2 regions of the Nocardioides sp. CPCC 205120 genome follow, and region 2 is predicted to be linked to the other one. Evidence: predicted binding sites of a transcription regulator. Region 2 holds the regulator's gene; the other holds the start of a gene.
What was found. The regulator HrcA, encoded in region 2, represses chaperone genes, less so after heat shock. The targets are predictions, from matches to a motif close to TTGGCACTCGNNNNNNNCGAGTGCCAA.

Region 1: groL (chaperonin GroEL) is a predicted target of HrcA. The motif match lies at 4,130-4,156, and genes of this name have one in related genera.

The regions. Positions count from the first base shown of each region.
Region 1 is NZ_JBMCYY010000001.1:1,826,984-1,834,229, forward strand. Features, by position in the region: gene otsB (trehalose-phosphatase) at 1-309, shown strand, start outside; SAM riboswitch class I at 467-603, shown strand; gene thrC (threonine synthase) at 613-1,935, shown strand; gene ACOACO_RS08545 (SGNH/GDSL hydrolase family protein) at 2,110-3,210, shown strand; gene ACOACO_RS08550 (ATP-grasp domain-containing protein) at 3,220-4,083, shown strand; gene groL (chaperonin GroEL) at 4,299-5,927, shown strand; gene ACOACO_RS08560 (DUF3253 domain-containing protein) at 5,996-6,271, opposite strand; gene ACOACO_RS08565 (hypothetical protein) at 6,268-7,068, opposite strand; gene ACOACO_RS08570 (alpha-ketoglutarate-dependent dioxygenase AlkB) at 7,131-7,246, opposite strand, start outside.
Region 2 is NZ_JBMCYY010000002.1:718,517-725,762, forward strand. Features, by position in the region: gene ACOACO_RS14405 (PhoH family protein) at 1-373, opposite strand, end outside; gene ACOACO_RS14410 (histidine triad nucleotide-binding protein) at 482-820, opposite strand; gene ACOACO_RS14415 (Gmad2 immunoglobulin-like domain-containing protein) at 961-1,860, shown strand; gene ACOACO_RS14420 (16S rRNA (uracil(1498)-N(3))-methyltransferase) at 1,913-2,656, opposite strand; gene dnaJ (molecular chaperone DnaJ) at 2,665-3,855, opposite strand; gene hrcA (heat-inducible transcriptional repressor HrcA) at 3,914-4,942, opposite strand; gene ACOACO_RS14435 (hypothetical protein) at 5,115-5,816, shown strand; gene ACOACO_RS14440 (MBL fold metallo-hydrolase) at 5,856-6,737, shown strand; gene ACOACO_RS14445 (DUF3097 domain-containing protein) at 6,786-7,246, shown strand, end outside.

The DNA of each region.
Region 1 (7,246 bases), on a different contig from region 2:
GTCGAGCCGGGCCGCTCGGTCATCGAGGTCCGCTCGCCCGGCATGCACAAGGGCGAGGCGGTGCGCACGCTGGTGCGCGAGACCCGCGCCGGCGGCTTCGTCTTCGCCGGCGACGACCTCGGCGACGTCGAGGCGTTCAAGGCCGTCGCGGACCTGCGCAGCCAGGGGATGCCCGCGCTGCTGGTCTGCTCCGCGTCGGACGAGCAGAGCGTGCTCGCCGACCTGGCCGACGTCGTCGTACCCGGCCCGGAGGGCGTGCTCGACCTGCTGCGCCGCCTCGCGTCCGACGCGGCGTCCGTCCGCGCCTGACGCTCCCCGCCCGACGCCCCCGCCGGACGTTCTCGTCCGACGTCCCTGCCGCGCCGTTGCGGGGCGGTCGACGGCCGCGTCCCAGTTGATGGACAGGCGTCCCACATGGCGGTACGACGATTCGCGCCCCGCTCGGGTCGCTCCCTACGCTGACGCCAGCTCATCGAGAGGGACTGAGGGAACGGCCCAGTGAAGTCCCGGCAACCGCCACGTCTCCCTGCCGGCCCCGTCGGCAGTCGTGGAAACGGTGCTAATTCCGGCCCACGGCGAGGGACGTCGCGGGGAAGATGAGAAGGAGGACTCATGAGCGCGTCCGTCGTCGAGACCGAGACCACCGCGGGCACCACGCCCGCCACCAGCCCCGCGCCCGGCGCCGGCGGCACCCCCGTCCTGCGTGAGGGCGCGTTCGGCAACGCCACCGCCCTCACCTGCCGCGAGTGCGGCCACGAGGTCGAGCTGGGCCCGTCGTACGCCTGTCCGGAGTGCTTCGGCCCCCTCGAGGTCGCCTACGACTTCCCCGCGGTGACGCGCGAGCAGATCGAGGCCGGCCCCCGCAACATCTGGCGCTACCAGGCGCTGCTGCCGGTGCCGACCGACATCGCGAGCAGCCCCAACACCGAGCCCGGCTTCACGCGACTGCTCGAGGCGCGCAACCTGGCCGCGACGCTGGGCCTGGAGAAGCTCTGGGTCAAGGACGACTCCACCAACCCGACCAACTCCTTCAAGGACAGGGTCGTGGCGTGCGCGCTCAGCGCCGCCCGCGAGCTCGGCAGCCGGGTCTTCGCCTGCCCCTCGACCGGCAACCTGGCCAACGCCGTCGCCGCCGCGGGCGCCCGCGCCGGCATCCGCACCGTCGTGTTCATCCCCAGCAACCTCGAGACGCCGAAGGTCGTGAACTCGGCCGTCTTCACCGACTCGCTGGTCGCCGTCGAGGGCAACTACGACGACGTCAACAAGCTGGCCTCCGAGATCGCGGGCGAGGAGGAGGGCTGGGCGTTCGTGAACGTCAACGTGCGCCCCTTCTACGCCGAGGGCTCGAAGACGCTGGGCTACGAGATCGCCGAGCAGCTCGGGTGGCGCCTGCCCGACCAGGTCGTCATCCCGGTCGCCTCGGGCTCGCAGCTGACGAAGGTGGACAAGGCGTTCCAGGAGCTGATCCAGCTCGGGCTCGTCGAGGACAAGCCGTACAAGATCTTCGGCGCCCAGGCCACGGGCTGCTCGCCCGTCGCCGCGGCGTTCAAGGACGGCAAGAAGGTCGTCCGCCCGGTCAAGCCCGACACCATCGCCAAGTCGCTGGCCATCGGCAACCCCGCCGACGGGCCGTACGTGCTCGACGTGTGCCGCCGCACCGGCGGCCTCGTGGAGGACGTCAGCGACGACGAGGTGCGCGAGGCCATCGTGCTGCTGGCCCGCACCGAGGGCATCTTCACCGAGACCGCGGGCGGCACGACCGTCGGCGTGCTGAAGAAGCTCGTCGAGACCGGCCAGCTCGACACCACCAAGGAGACGGTGGTCATCAACACCGGCCACGGCCTCAAGACGCTCGACGCCGTCGCGGGCGTCGTGGCCCCCGCCGCGACCATCGCGCCGAACTACGCCGCGTTCGTCGCCACCGGCCTGGTCTGAGCCACCCGACGACGAACCGCTCCGACGGCCCCGCCCCCGCGAGGGAGCGGGGCCGTCGTGCGTCCGCCCGCCGGCCCACCCGCCGGCCGGCCCGCCCGAACTGTCGGGGTGCGGGCACGCGGCGTTGGTGGGCAGTTCACCTCGCGCTCGTGCGCGTCGGGCATCAACGAGCGCATGTCTGCTTCGTCGAAGGTGCGCGCCGCGGTCGCGGTCGCGACTGCTGCCGGTGGTGTCGGGGTCGCGGTGGGGTACGGCGGGAGGTCCCTCCTGCGCCGCCAGGCCGCCACGGCTCGGCGCCTCATCGGCAAGCCGCTGGGGGAGCAGGCGCTGGACGCGGACAAGACCTACCGCAAGCGGTACGGCGGACGCCCCGTCGAGCTGCTCGTCCTCGGCGACTCCATCGCCGCCGGCCTCGGTGCCGAGACCCCCGGTGACACGTTCGGCGCCCGGGTCGCCAAGCACGTCGCGAGCGAGCTGGAGCGTCCGGTGCGGCTGCGCAGCGTCGCCCAGGTCGGGGCCGAGTCGAGCATGCTCGGCGACCAGCTGGCCGAGCTGCCGCCCGGCTACCGGGCCGACGTCGCCGTGCTCGTGGTCGGCGGCAACGACGTGACCCACCGCGTGCCCGTCGCGGACTCGGTGCGCCACCTGCGCGAGGCCATCGAGGCGCTCGGCGAGCGGGGCATCCCCGTCGTCGTCGGCACCTGCCCCGACCTCGGCGCCCTGCGCCCCGTGCCCCAGCCGCTGCGCTCGCTCGGCTCGCGGGCCTCGCGCCAGCTCGCCGCCGCCCAGCGAGCGGCCGCAGTCGCCGCCGGCGCCCGGGCGGTCTCCCTGGCCGACGTGGTCGGCCCGTTCTTCATCACCAACCCCGACGAGATGTTCAGCCTCGACCGGTTCCACCCGAGCGCGGCGGGCTACAAGCGCACGGCCAAGGCGGTGCTCCCGTCCGTGCTCGCTGCCCTGGGTCACCTCGACGAGGTGCCGTTCGGCCACCACGCGCCGGTCACCGCCCCGGTCGACCGCCCGGCGGACGAGGCCCCCGAGGCTGCCGCGGCTGCCGGCGCGTCCGGCGACCCGGCCGACGGGGGCGCGGAGGTCGACGCCACCGACGACGCCACCGACGACGCCACCCACGGGGCCACCGACGACGCCACCGCCGGGACCGACCCCCGCGAGGGCTGGGACGTCGACGACTGGGGGATCGACGACCAGGTCGTGGGCGGGAGCCGCGACCACGCGGAGGCGACCGGACCGGCGGGCTCCTCGGCCGCGTCCTAGGCTGCCGCGGTGACCGTCGACCGCCCCGCCGTACTGCTCGCCACCTTCCAGCTCGCGCCGGCCGGCGAGGCGGGCGGGGACCTCCTCCTCGCCGCCCTCGACGCGCGCGGCGTCGACGCCCGCTGGGCCGTGTGGGACGACCCGGCCGTCGACTGGGCCGCGGCCGACCTCGTCGCCGCGCGCTCGACGTGGGACTACCACCGCCGCCTGCCCGCCTTCCTCGAGTGGGCGCGCCGTACCGACGCGGCGACCCGCCTGCTCAACGGGGCAGGGACGTTCGCGTGGAACGCGGACAAGGCCTACCTGGTCGGCCTCGCCGACCTCGTGCCGACCGTGCCGACCCGTGCGCTCGACGACGCCACCCTGCGTCCCGCCCTGGCCGCGGCGACCGCGGACTGGGGGACGGTCGTCGTCAAGCCGGCCACCGGCGCCGGCGGGGTCGGCGTCGTCGTCGTGGACTCCGCCGAGGACCCGCGCCTCGAGGCGCTCACCGCCGGGCCGTGGGTCGCGCAGCCGCTGGTGGAGTCCGTGCGCACCGAGGGGGAGACCTCCGTGTTCGTCCTCGACGACCGCCCCGTCCTGCAGGTCGACAAGCTCCCCGCCGGGGGCGAGGTGCGCGTGCACGAGCAGTACGGCGGGACCTCCCACGCCGTGCCGCTCGCCGACGGGCCGAGCGAGGTGGCGCGGCGCGCCGTCGCCGCCGCGCAGCAGCTGCACGGCGTGCGGCTCGACTACGCCCGCGTCGACCTGCTGCGCCACGAGGGCGAGTGGGTGGTGAGCGAGCTGGAGCTGATCGAGCCCGGCCTCTACCTCGACGTCGCCCCCGAGATGGCCGAGCACTTCGCCGAGCTCGTCGCGCAGCGCCTCGGCTGAGCGCCCGTCTCCTTGCACTCTCGGGGGTCGAGTGCTAGACATTGGACTGGCACTCTCCTAGCGAGAGTGCCACCGAACGTGCACCACAACCTGGCTCGGTGGAGTCGAGGTCAGCAGCGACGGTGGGAAGGGTCCACCGGTCGGTCTGGCCGTCCGTCGCGGGCGACGACCCGGGCCATCCGCACTCTCCAGCAGACAAGGAATCGCAGGAGAACATGTCGAAGCTCATCGCTTTCAACGAGGAGGCCCGGCGCGGTCTCGAGCGTGGGATGAACACCCTCGCCGACGCCGTCAAGGTCACTCTCGGCCCCAAGGGCCGCAACGTCGTGCTCGAGAAGAAGTGGGGTGCTCCCACGATCACCAACGACGGTGTGAGCATCGCCAAGGAGATCGAGCTCGAGGACCCCTACGAGCGCATCGGCGCCGAGCTGGTCAAGGAGGTCGCCAAGAAGACCGACGACGTCGCCGGTGACGGTACGACGACGGCCACGGTCCTCGCGCAGGCGCTGGTCCGCGAGGGTCTGCGCAACGTCGCCGCCGGCTCCAACCCGATCGCCCTCAAGCGGGGCATCGAGGCCGCCGTCGCCGCCGTCTCCGAGCAGCTGCTGAACCTGGCGAAGGACGTCGAGACGAAGGAGCAGATTGCCTCCACCGCCTCGATCTCCGCCGCTGACCCGACCGTCGGCGACATCATCGCCGAGGCGATGGACAAGGTCGGCAAGGAAGGCGTCATCACCGTCGAGGAGTCGAACACCTTCGGCATCGACCTCGAGCTCACCGAGGGCATGCGGTTCGACAAGGGCTACATCTCGGCCTACTTCGCCACCGACATGGAGCGCATGGAGGCCGTCCTCGAGGACGCCTACCTGCTCCTCGTCGAGTCGAAGATCTCGAACGTGAAGGACCTGCTGCCGCTCCTGGAGAAGGTCATCCAGACCGGCAAGCCGCTTCTCATCATCTCGGAGGACGTCGACGGCGAGGCTCTCTCGACGCTGGTCGTCAACAAGATCCGCGGCACGTTCAAGTCGGTCGCCGTCAAGGCCCCCGGCTTCGGCGACCGCCGCAAGGCCATGCTGCAGGACATTGCCATCCTCACCGGCGGCCAGGTCATCAGCGAGACCGTCGGGCTCTCCCTGGAGACCGCCGGCATCGAGCTGCTCGGCCAGGCGCGCAAGGTCGTCGTCACGAAGGACGAGACGACCATCGTCGAGGGTGCGGGTGACGCCGACCAGATCGCCGGTCGCGTCAACCAGATCCGCGCGGAGATCGAGAACAGCGACTCCGACTACGACCGCGAGAAGCTGCAGGAGCGCCTGGCCAAGCTGGCCGGCGGCGTTGCGGTCATCAAGGTCGGCGCGGCCACCGAGGTCGAGCTCAAGGAGCGCAAGCACCGCATCGAGGACGCCGTTCGCAACGCGAAGGCCGCCGTCGAGGAGGGCATCGTCGCCGGTGGTGGCGTCGCTCTCGTCCAGGCCGGTGCCGTGGCGTTCGACAAGCTCGAGCTCGAGGGTGACGAGGCGACCGGCGCGAACATCGTGCGTCTCGCCATCGAGGCCCCGCTCAAGCAGATCGCGATCAACGCCGGCCTCGAGGGCGGCGTCGTGGCGGAGAAGGTGCGCAACCTGACCCCGGGCCACGGCCTCAACGCGGCCACGGGCGAGTACGTCGACCTCGTCGCCGCGGGCATCATCGACCCGGCCAAGGTGACGCGTTCCGCGCTGCAGAACGCCGCGTCGATCGCCGCGCTGTTCCTCACCACCGAGGCCGTCGTGGCCGACAAGCCGGAGAAGGCGGGCGCCCCCGGCGGCGACCCGACCGGCGGCATGGGCGGCATGGACTTCTGAGTCCCTCCGCACCACCAGCACCACCCGCGAGGCCCTCGCTCTCACCCGGGAGCGGGGGCCTCGTGCCGTCAGCGGGTGCGTCGTACCCGGATCGGTCCGCGGGCGGTGGCGAGGTCGACCACCTCGCCGCCCTGGGTGACCTCGACCTCGCCGCGGCCGACCAGGTTGCCGACGACAGCGCGCACCGGGTCCATCAGGGCACGCCAGTCGCCGTCGTCACCGGCGACCCGGCGGGCCGCCTCCGAGGGGCAGATCGTCGCGCCGGCGGCGCGGGCGTCGAGCAGGTCGTCGACCGCCGCGGCGATGCGGCGGTCGAGGTCGGGCGCGTCGGGGGAGGGGCTCACCCCTCCAGCATGCCGCGCCGGGCCTCGTGGTGCCGGGCGGCGCGGACTGCCCGGGCGCGGCGCTCGGCCACGAGCCGGCGCCAGTGGGTCTCGTCGTCGAAGCGGACGCGCGCCACCCGCACGGCGCCGGGGTGGAAGCGCAGCCGCGGGGCGTAGGCGAGCTCGCACCGGGCGCTCAGGTACTCCTCCCCGCCGAGCACGTGCGAGGAGTAGTAGAGCGCGGCGCGGCTCGACAGGCCGAGGAGGTGCTGGGTGGAGAGCACGACGTGGAACCCCTCGTCGACGGACGCGCCCCGCGCCATCGGGGCGGTGTCGCACCGGGTCCAGCCCAGGTCGACGTACGGCGAGCCGCACCCGCCGCGCTGCTGCTCGAGGAAGGCGCCCAGCTCGACGTCGAGCACCGCCTCTACGTCGCAGGCGCTGCGGGTGTCGGTGCTGATGGCGGACGCGGCCTCCGCGAGCCAGGTGTCGAGGTCGTCGGGGCCCACGTCGTCGACGTCGATCCCGGCGGCGGGGCCCGCGGCGAGCGCCGTGCGCAGGCAGTGGTCGTCGACCGCGCCGGCGAGCTGGAGCATCAGCTCGTGCTGGACGCGGTCGACGTCGTCGGCGTTCGTGCGGTCGAACTGGGCGGGTGCGGTGCGGACGACGGCGTCGTGCCGGCGGTCGTGCCGGTCCGGCGTGTCCTCCTCCAGGTAGTGCGGCGAGTGGCGGGCGAATGCGCTGTGGCCCTCGAACGTGCCACCACGCTCGTCGTCCTCCTCCAGGCGGACGGAGGTGCCGGCGTCGAGATCGGTCATGGGCGCCGAGCCTAGGGTCGGCGCGCGGCGCCCCGCCTCCGGTTTTCGCCCCTCCCCGACGCTCAGAAGACGCCGGCGGGGCGGAACTGCACCGACAGGCGGGGACCGGCGTGGGCGACCTTCGGCACCGCGTGCTCCCACGTGCGCTGGCACGAGCCGCCCATGACGACGAGGTCCC
Region 2 (7,246 bases):
TCGGACGGATCGTGCGGCCGCGGTTCGAGAGGATGTTGAGGCTCAGCACGTCGGCCGGGCGCTCGTTCGTCTCGGTGCGCAGCATGGCGATGACCCGCTCGACGGTCTCGCCGCTGACGCCCTGGCCGGTGCGGATGAGTGCCACCAGCTCGCTGAGGAGGCGCTCGGCGAGGGCGATCTCGGCCGGCTCGCCCATGAGCGTGATGCGGTTGCCGCGCACGTGCACGCGGGCACCGAACGCCTGCTCGATCGCACCGAGGTGCTCGTCGCCGGCGCCCAGGAGGCTCACCATGTCGATGCTGTTGGGCACCGTGACCGTGTGCTTCGTGGCGGTCGGCGATGCGAGCTGCGGTGCGCTGTCGGAGTCAGTCATGGATGCCCGGAGGGCTGCCCTTCTGGTGCGGCGGGACGGCGGGACGAACCCCTCCATCGTACGCCGCCGCCCCCACCCCCCGGCGAGCCGTTTGCGGCGCCGGCCCCCTCAGGAGGGCCAGCCCATCCGCTCCCCGCCGAGCACGTGCAGGTGGGCGTGGAAGACGGTCTGGCCGGCGTCGGCGCCGGTGTTGAACACGAGGCGGTAGCCGTCGAGGCCGTCGGCCTCGGCCACGGCGGCGGCGCTCGTCAGGAGGTCGGCCGCCGTGCGTGGCTCGGCCGCCGCCAGCGACGCCGCGTCCGGGTGGTGGCTGCGGGGCACGACGAGCACGTGGGTGGGCGCGACCGGGGAGATGTCGCGGAACGCCAGCGTCGTCGGCGTCTCGTGCACCACGGTGGCCGGCACGTCCCCGGCGACGATCTTGCAGAACAGGCAGTCGGCGCTCATGGCGACAACCTAGCGCCGCCCCGGAGGCGGGTGACCACGGTCGCGCCCGGTCCGCTCGCCCGTCGTCGCACGAGCCACTACCGTCACATCAGCACCTGCACCCGGTCGCCCCTCGAGGGCGCCGACCCTGGGAGGAACCGATGAACGCTCGCCCGCACGCCCGCCGCACGACCGCCCCGCTCGCCGTCGGCGCGGTGCTGGCCCTGACGCTGGCCGCCTGCGGCGAGGACGGGCCGGACGGCGCCACCGACCCGGGGACGAGCTCGTCCGCACCCACCAGCTCCGACACCGCGACGACCACGCCGAGCGACGACGAGGGCGGCGGGGGCGAGGGCGGCACCGGCGGGTCCGAGGGCGGCGCCGTGCCCGTCTACTACGTGCTGGAGGAGGGCCGGGCCGGACTGGTGCGCGAGTTCCACGCCGGCCAGGGCGACGACGCCCTCGGCTCCGCGGTGACGCTGCTGTCGACCCCGCCCTCGGACCCCGACTACACGTCGTACGTCGACGGGTGGGTGACGGCGGCCCAGGAGGCGGACGGCGAGATCGTCGCCACCGTCAGCGGCCCCGTGCCCGGCGACGACGCCGAGCTCGCCGTGCAGCAGGTCGTCTACACGCTCCAGGCGGCGGCCGGGCAGGTGCTGCCCGTGCGCTTCCTCGGGGAGTCGGGCGGCGACGCCGTCGGCCTGCCCGGCTCGAACCCCGTGAGCACCTCGCCCGAGCTCGAGACCCTGGCGCACGTCAACATCACCGACCCCGCCGAGGGCACCACGGTGTCGGGCACGATGACGGCCACCGGTCGCGCCAGCTCGCCGGAGAACAACGTCCGGTGGGAGGTCCGCTCGGGCTCCGACGTGGTGCTCGAGGGCTCGACGATGCACGAGGGCTCCTTCATGGACGAGCGCCTCAACGCCTGGACCGTCGAGGTGGACCTGACCTCGCTCGACCCCGGCACCTACACGTTCGTCGCGATGACCGACGACACGAGCGGCGGCGAGGGCTCCGGCCCGGCCACCGACACGCGCACCATCGTCGTCGGCTGACCCGCCGGCCCCGGTACGGCGGCGCGCGCCGCCGTGCCGCGGCTGGAGGGCCTCAGGCCCAGCGGGAGGTGCGGGCCAGCAGCGCGGCGACCGCGACGACGCCCGCCGTCGACGTGCGCAGCACCTCGTCGCCGAGCCGCACGGTCGTGGCACCGGCGGCCTCGAAGGCCGCCAGCTCCTCGTCGGTGAGCCCGCCCTCGGGGCCGACGACGACGCCCACCGAGCGCAGGTCGGCCGGCAGCGCGACCGAGGCCAACGGCGCGGTCGCCGCCTCGTGGAGCACCAGCACCACGTCCAGCGGCGCGAGGAGCGCCGCCGCGTCCGCGGTCGAGGCCAGGGGTGCGACGGTCGGGAACCATGCCCGCCGGGCCTGCTTCGCGGCCTCGCGGGCGGTGGCGGACCAGCGGGCGTGGGCCTTCGTCGCGCGCTCGCCCCGCCAGACCGCGACGCTGCGTGCCGCCGCCCACGGGACGACCCGCTCGACGCCGACCTCGGTGAGCACCTCGACGGCCAGCTCGCCCCGGTCCCCCTTGGGCAGCGCCTGCACGACCGTCACGGCCGGCACGGGGGCGGGGACGTCGACGACGTCCGCCACCTCGACCTCGAGGGCGCGCTTCGCGGTCGCCGTGACCGCGCCCGTCACGGCGCGCCCGGCACCGTCGACGAGGCGCACCTGCTCCCCCACGGCCAGGCGGCGCACGGCCACCGCGTGGTGGGCCTCGTCACCCTCGACGCGGACGACGGACCCGGGTCGGGCCCCGGCCAGGTCGGGGTGGAGGTGGACCGGCAGCGACACCGTCGACCTCAGTGGGTGTGGAACTTGTCGCGGAAGCGGCCGAAGACGCCCCCGCGGCGGTGCACCTGGACCTGGCCGTCGGTCGCCTCCTCGCCGCGCAGCTCGGCGAGCTCGCGCAGCAGCGCCTCCTGGCGCCCGTCGAGCCGCTGCGGCGTCTCCACCGCGACGGTCACGACGAGGTCACCGCGTCCGGCGCCCCGCAGGCCCGGCACGCCGCGCCCGCGCAGCACCTGCTCGGTGCCCGACTGCGTGCCCGGCTTGATCTCCAGGCGCAGCTCGGTCTCGAGCTCGGTCTCGGCGCCGTCCTCCACGAGGTCGGCCTCCAGCAGCGGCAGGGTGACGTCGGCGCCGAGCGCCGCGGCCGTCATCGGCACGGTCACGGTGCAGTGCAGGTCGTTGCCCTGGCGCAGGAACAGCTCGTGCTCGGCGACCCGGATCTCGACGTACAGGTCGCCCGCGGGCCCGCCGCCCGGGCCGACCTCGCCCTGCTCGGCCAGCTGCACGCGGGTGCCGTTGTCGACGCCCGCGGGGATCTTGACGGTGAGCGTGCGGCGCGAGCGCACGCGGCCCTCGCCGGAGCAGGTGCGGCAGGGGTCCGGGATGACGGACCCGAAGCCGCGGCACGCGGCGCAGGGGCGCAGGGTGCGGATCTCGCCGAGGAACGAGCGCTGCACGTGGGCGACCTCGCCCGCTCCGCGACACGTCGTGCAGGTCTGCGGGCTGCTGCCGGGGGCCGCGCCGTCGCCGTGGCAGGTCTCGCAGACCACCGCGGTGTCGACCTTGAGCTCCCGCGTCACGCCGAAGGCGGCCTCGGCGAGCTCGACGTCGAGCCGGATGAGGGCGTCCTGGCCGCGACGCATCCGCGGGCGCGGGCCGCGTCCCGGCCCGCCGGCGCCGGGCTGTCCCGGCGCACCGCCGCCGAAGAAGGCGTCCATGATGTCGGTGAACGAGAAGCCCTGGCCCGCGCCCCCGAAGCCGGCGCCGCCGAACGGGTCGCCGCCACGGTCGTAGGCCGCGCGCTTCTGGGGGTCCGAGAGCACCTCGTACGCCGCGCTGACCTCCTTGAACCGCTCCTGGGTCTCGGGGTCGGGGTTGACGTCGGGGTGGAGCTGGCGGGCCAGACGCCGGTACGCCTTCTTGATGGCGTCGGCGTCGGCGTCGCGGTCGACGCCGAGCAGCTCGTAGAGGTCCTGGCTCACGTGTGTCCTATCCATCGTTTCCGTGCAGGTGGGGCGCGCCGTCGTCGGTCGGCGCCGGTCAGGCGTTGTTGTTCTCGTCGAGGATGCGCGACATGTAGCGGGCGACCGCACGCACGGCGGCCATGGTGCCCGGGTAGTCCATGCGGGTGGGTCCCACGATGCCGAGCGCGGACAGCATGTCGGCTCCGGGGCCGTACCCGGTGGTGACGACGCTGGTGCCGGCGAGCTCCTCCACCGGCCCCTCGGCGCCGATGCGGACCGTCACGGCGCCGCCGGTCGTGGCCTCGCCCAGCAGCCGCAGGAGGACGACCTGCTCCTCCAGCGCCTCGAGCATGGGGCGCAGCACGGTGTCGAACCCGTCACCGAAGCGGGCGAGGTTCGCCGTGCCGCCCACGACCACCCGCTGGTCGGAGGAGTGGTCGGAGAGGGCGTCGACCAGCACGCCCACGACCTCGCTCGTCGGGCCGTCGGCCGGCGCCTCCTCGGTGCGCAGGCGGGCCAGTGCGTCGGCGGCGACGCCGAGCCGCTGACCGACGACCGCACGGTTGACCTGCGTGCGCAGGTCCCCGACCTCGGCGTCGTCGAGGTCGCGGTCGAGCTCGACCAGGCGCTGCTCGACGCGCCCGCTGGAGAGGATGAGGACGACGAGCAGGCGGTGGGGCGACAGGGCGACCACCTCGACGTGGCGCACCGTGCTCTGGCTGAGGATCGGGTACTGCACCACCGCCACCTGGCGGGTGAGCTGGGCCAGCAGCCGCACGCTGCGGCGCACGACGTCGTCCACGTCGACCGCGCCCTCGAGGAAGGTCGAGATGGCGCGCTTCTCGGCGGCCGTCAGGGGCTTGACCGTGCCGAGCCGGTCCACGAACAACCGGTAGCCCTTGTCGGTGGGGATGCGGCCCGCGCTCGTGTGGGGCTGGTGGATCAGCCCCTCCTCCTCGAGCACGGCCATGTCGTTGCGCACCGTGGCCGGGGAGACCCCGAGCCCGTGCCGCTCGACGAGGGCCTTCGAGCCGACCGGCTCCTCGGTCGACACGTAGTCCTCCACGATGGCCCGCAGCACGGCGAGCCGACGCTCCTCGACCATCACCTGCTCCTCCCGCGTGGCGTCCTCGCCGGCGGTCCGAGCCCTGCAGGGCCTGGCACTCCACCGGCGCGAGTGCCAATGGTACTCCGTCCCGTCCCACTCCCCGGGAACCGCTTGACCCCGAGGCCGCAGGCGGTAGGTTAGGCTTGCCTTAGTCATCTAGGAGGTCCTCGTGCTCCCCCTGCTCGCCTCGGCCGATCCCGACCAGCTCGCCGCGCGTGCGCGCAGCGCCCTGTCCTGCCCGGCCGCCGCCAGCATGGTGATCAAGGGCACGGAGCACCTCTTCGGGGGCGACGACCTCGGCCTGCAGGACCGCGGCGGCGTCCCGACCCTGGTGTGCCGGGCCGGCTCGGTCGTCGAGCGCGCCGGCGCCACCCACCAGAAGGCCCTGCTGCGCATCATCTCCGGCGTGGTGGAGGACGACGGCACGACCGAGTCGGTCGTGCTGGCCGGCAAGCTGGCGAGCCCCCGGCCCTGCTGCGACTCCTCGCTGCAGGCGGTCGCGATCGAGCCCACCATCATCATGCTCATCCGCACGCACGCCGACGGCTCCACCCGGCAGTACCGGGTGCCCACCTCGCTGTTCCGCAGCCCGGCCCACGCGCTCAACCGCGGCTACCTGCGCCGCTGCACCGAGCACGTCAACGAGTGCCACGACGCCGAGCTGCGCCAGGCGGTGTCGCTGTGCACGGGGACGCCCGCGCCGTACCTGGCCGGCGCGGCCCTCGCCGACCTCTCCCCGACCGGCGTGGACGTGCACTGGGTGGACGCCGACGGGGCCCACCGCCGCGCCGTCACCTTCGACGCCCCCGCCCGCACCCCGGACGACCTGGCCGAGGCGCTGCGCAGCCACCTGCACGCCGGCCTCTGCTGACCCGACCACCGGGCCGCCCGCTGGCCTAACCTCACGGGCATGGCCCGTGACACCGTCCTGCCCGACCCGACCGAGGTCGCCGACCGGGTCTGGGTCGCCCGCCACCCCTGGTTCGACGCGAACGTCACCGTCGTGGCCGGCGAGCGCGGCGTCGTGGTGGTCGACACCCACGCCGCGGAGGCCGTGGGCGAGCAGCTGCGCGACGCGGTACGCCGGCTCGCCCCCGCCCTGCCCCTCCTCGCCGTGGTCGCCACCCACGACCACCTCGACCACGTGCTCGGCACCGCCCCGTTGCTCGACGCCTGGCCCGACGCGGACGTCGTCGCCCACGAGGTCACCGCCGACCTGATGGCGACGAGCGTGCCCGCCCAGGTGGCGGCGTACGACGCTCCTCCGGCCCTGCAGGCCGCCGTGACGGGCAGCCGGCTGGCGCTGCCCACGCGGACGCTGTCGGGCGCGTGGGCGCTCGACCTGGGCGACCGGCTGCTCGAGGTCGTGCACCCCGGGCGCGGCCACACCGGCGGCGACGTCTGCGTGCGGGTGCCCGACGTCGACGTGCTCGTCGCCGGCGACGTCGTCGAGGCCGCCGACGACCCCGAGGCCGCGGTGCCGGCGTACGGCGGCGACTCGTGGCCGCTGGAGTGGCCCGGCAGCCTCGAGCTCGTGATCGGGCTCCTGACCCCCGCGAGCACCGTGGTCCCCGGCCACGGACCGGTCGTGGACCGCGCGTTCGTACACGCCCAGCAGGCGGCGGTCGCCGAGGTCGCCGGCCAGGTGCACGACGTGGCGGCCGCCGGGGTGCCCGCCGACCGGGCCCTCGCGGAGGGCCGCTGGCCCTACCCGGCCCACGCCCTCGCCGAGGCCGTGCGCCTGGGCTACGCCCACCTCCCGCCCGGCGCACGCCGGCTGCCGATGGCCTGAGCGGCGTGCCTGGCGGGGACCGTCGGTCCCGCGCCCTAGCGTGGGGACGTGACCCCGCACGACCGCTACGGATCCGACGTCCTCTCCGGCGACTGGCGCGCGCCCAGGCGCGGCCGGGCGACCGAGCACCCCGCCGACGCCGGGCTGGTCGTCGAGGAGGTCACGACCGACTGGTGCGGCGAGATCGTCACGGTCGACCGCGACCTCGACACCGTCACGCTGGAGGACCGGCGCGGCAAGCGGCGCACCTTCCCCCTCGGTCCCGGATTCCTCCTCGAGGGCCGCCCCGTCATCCTCACCGCCCCGGTGCGCGCCGCGGCCCCGCGCCGCCCCACCCGCACGGCGTCGGGCTCGATCGCGGTTCCGGACGCGCCGGCCCGGGTCGCCCGCGCCTCCCGCATCTTCGTCGAGGGCCGCCACGACGCGGAGCTCGTCGAGAAGGTCTGGGGCGACGACCTGCGCGTCGAGGGCGTGGTGGTGGAGTACCTGGGGGGCGTCGACGACCTCGC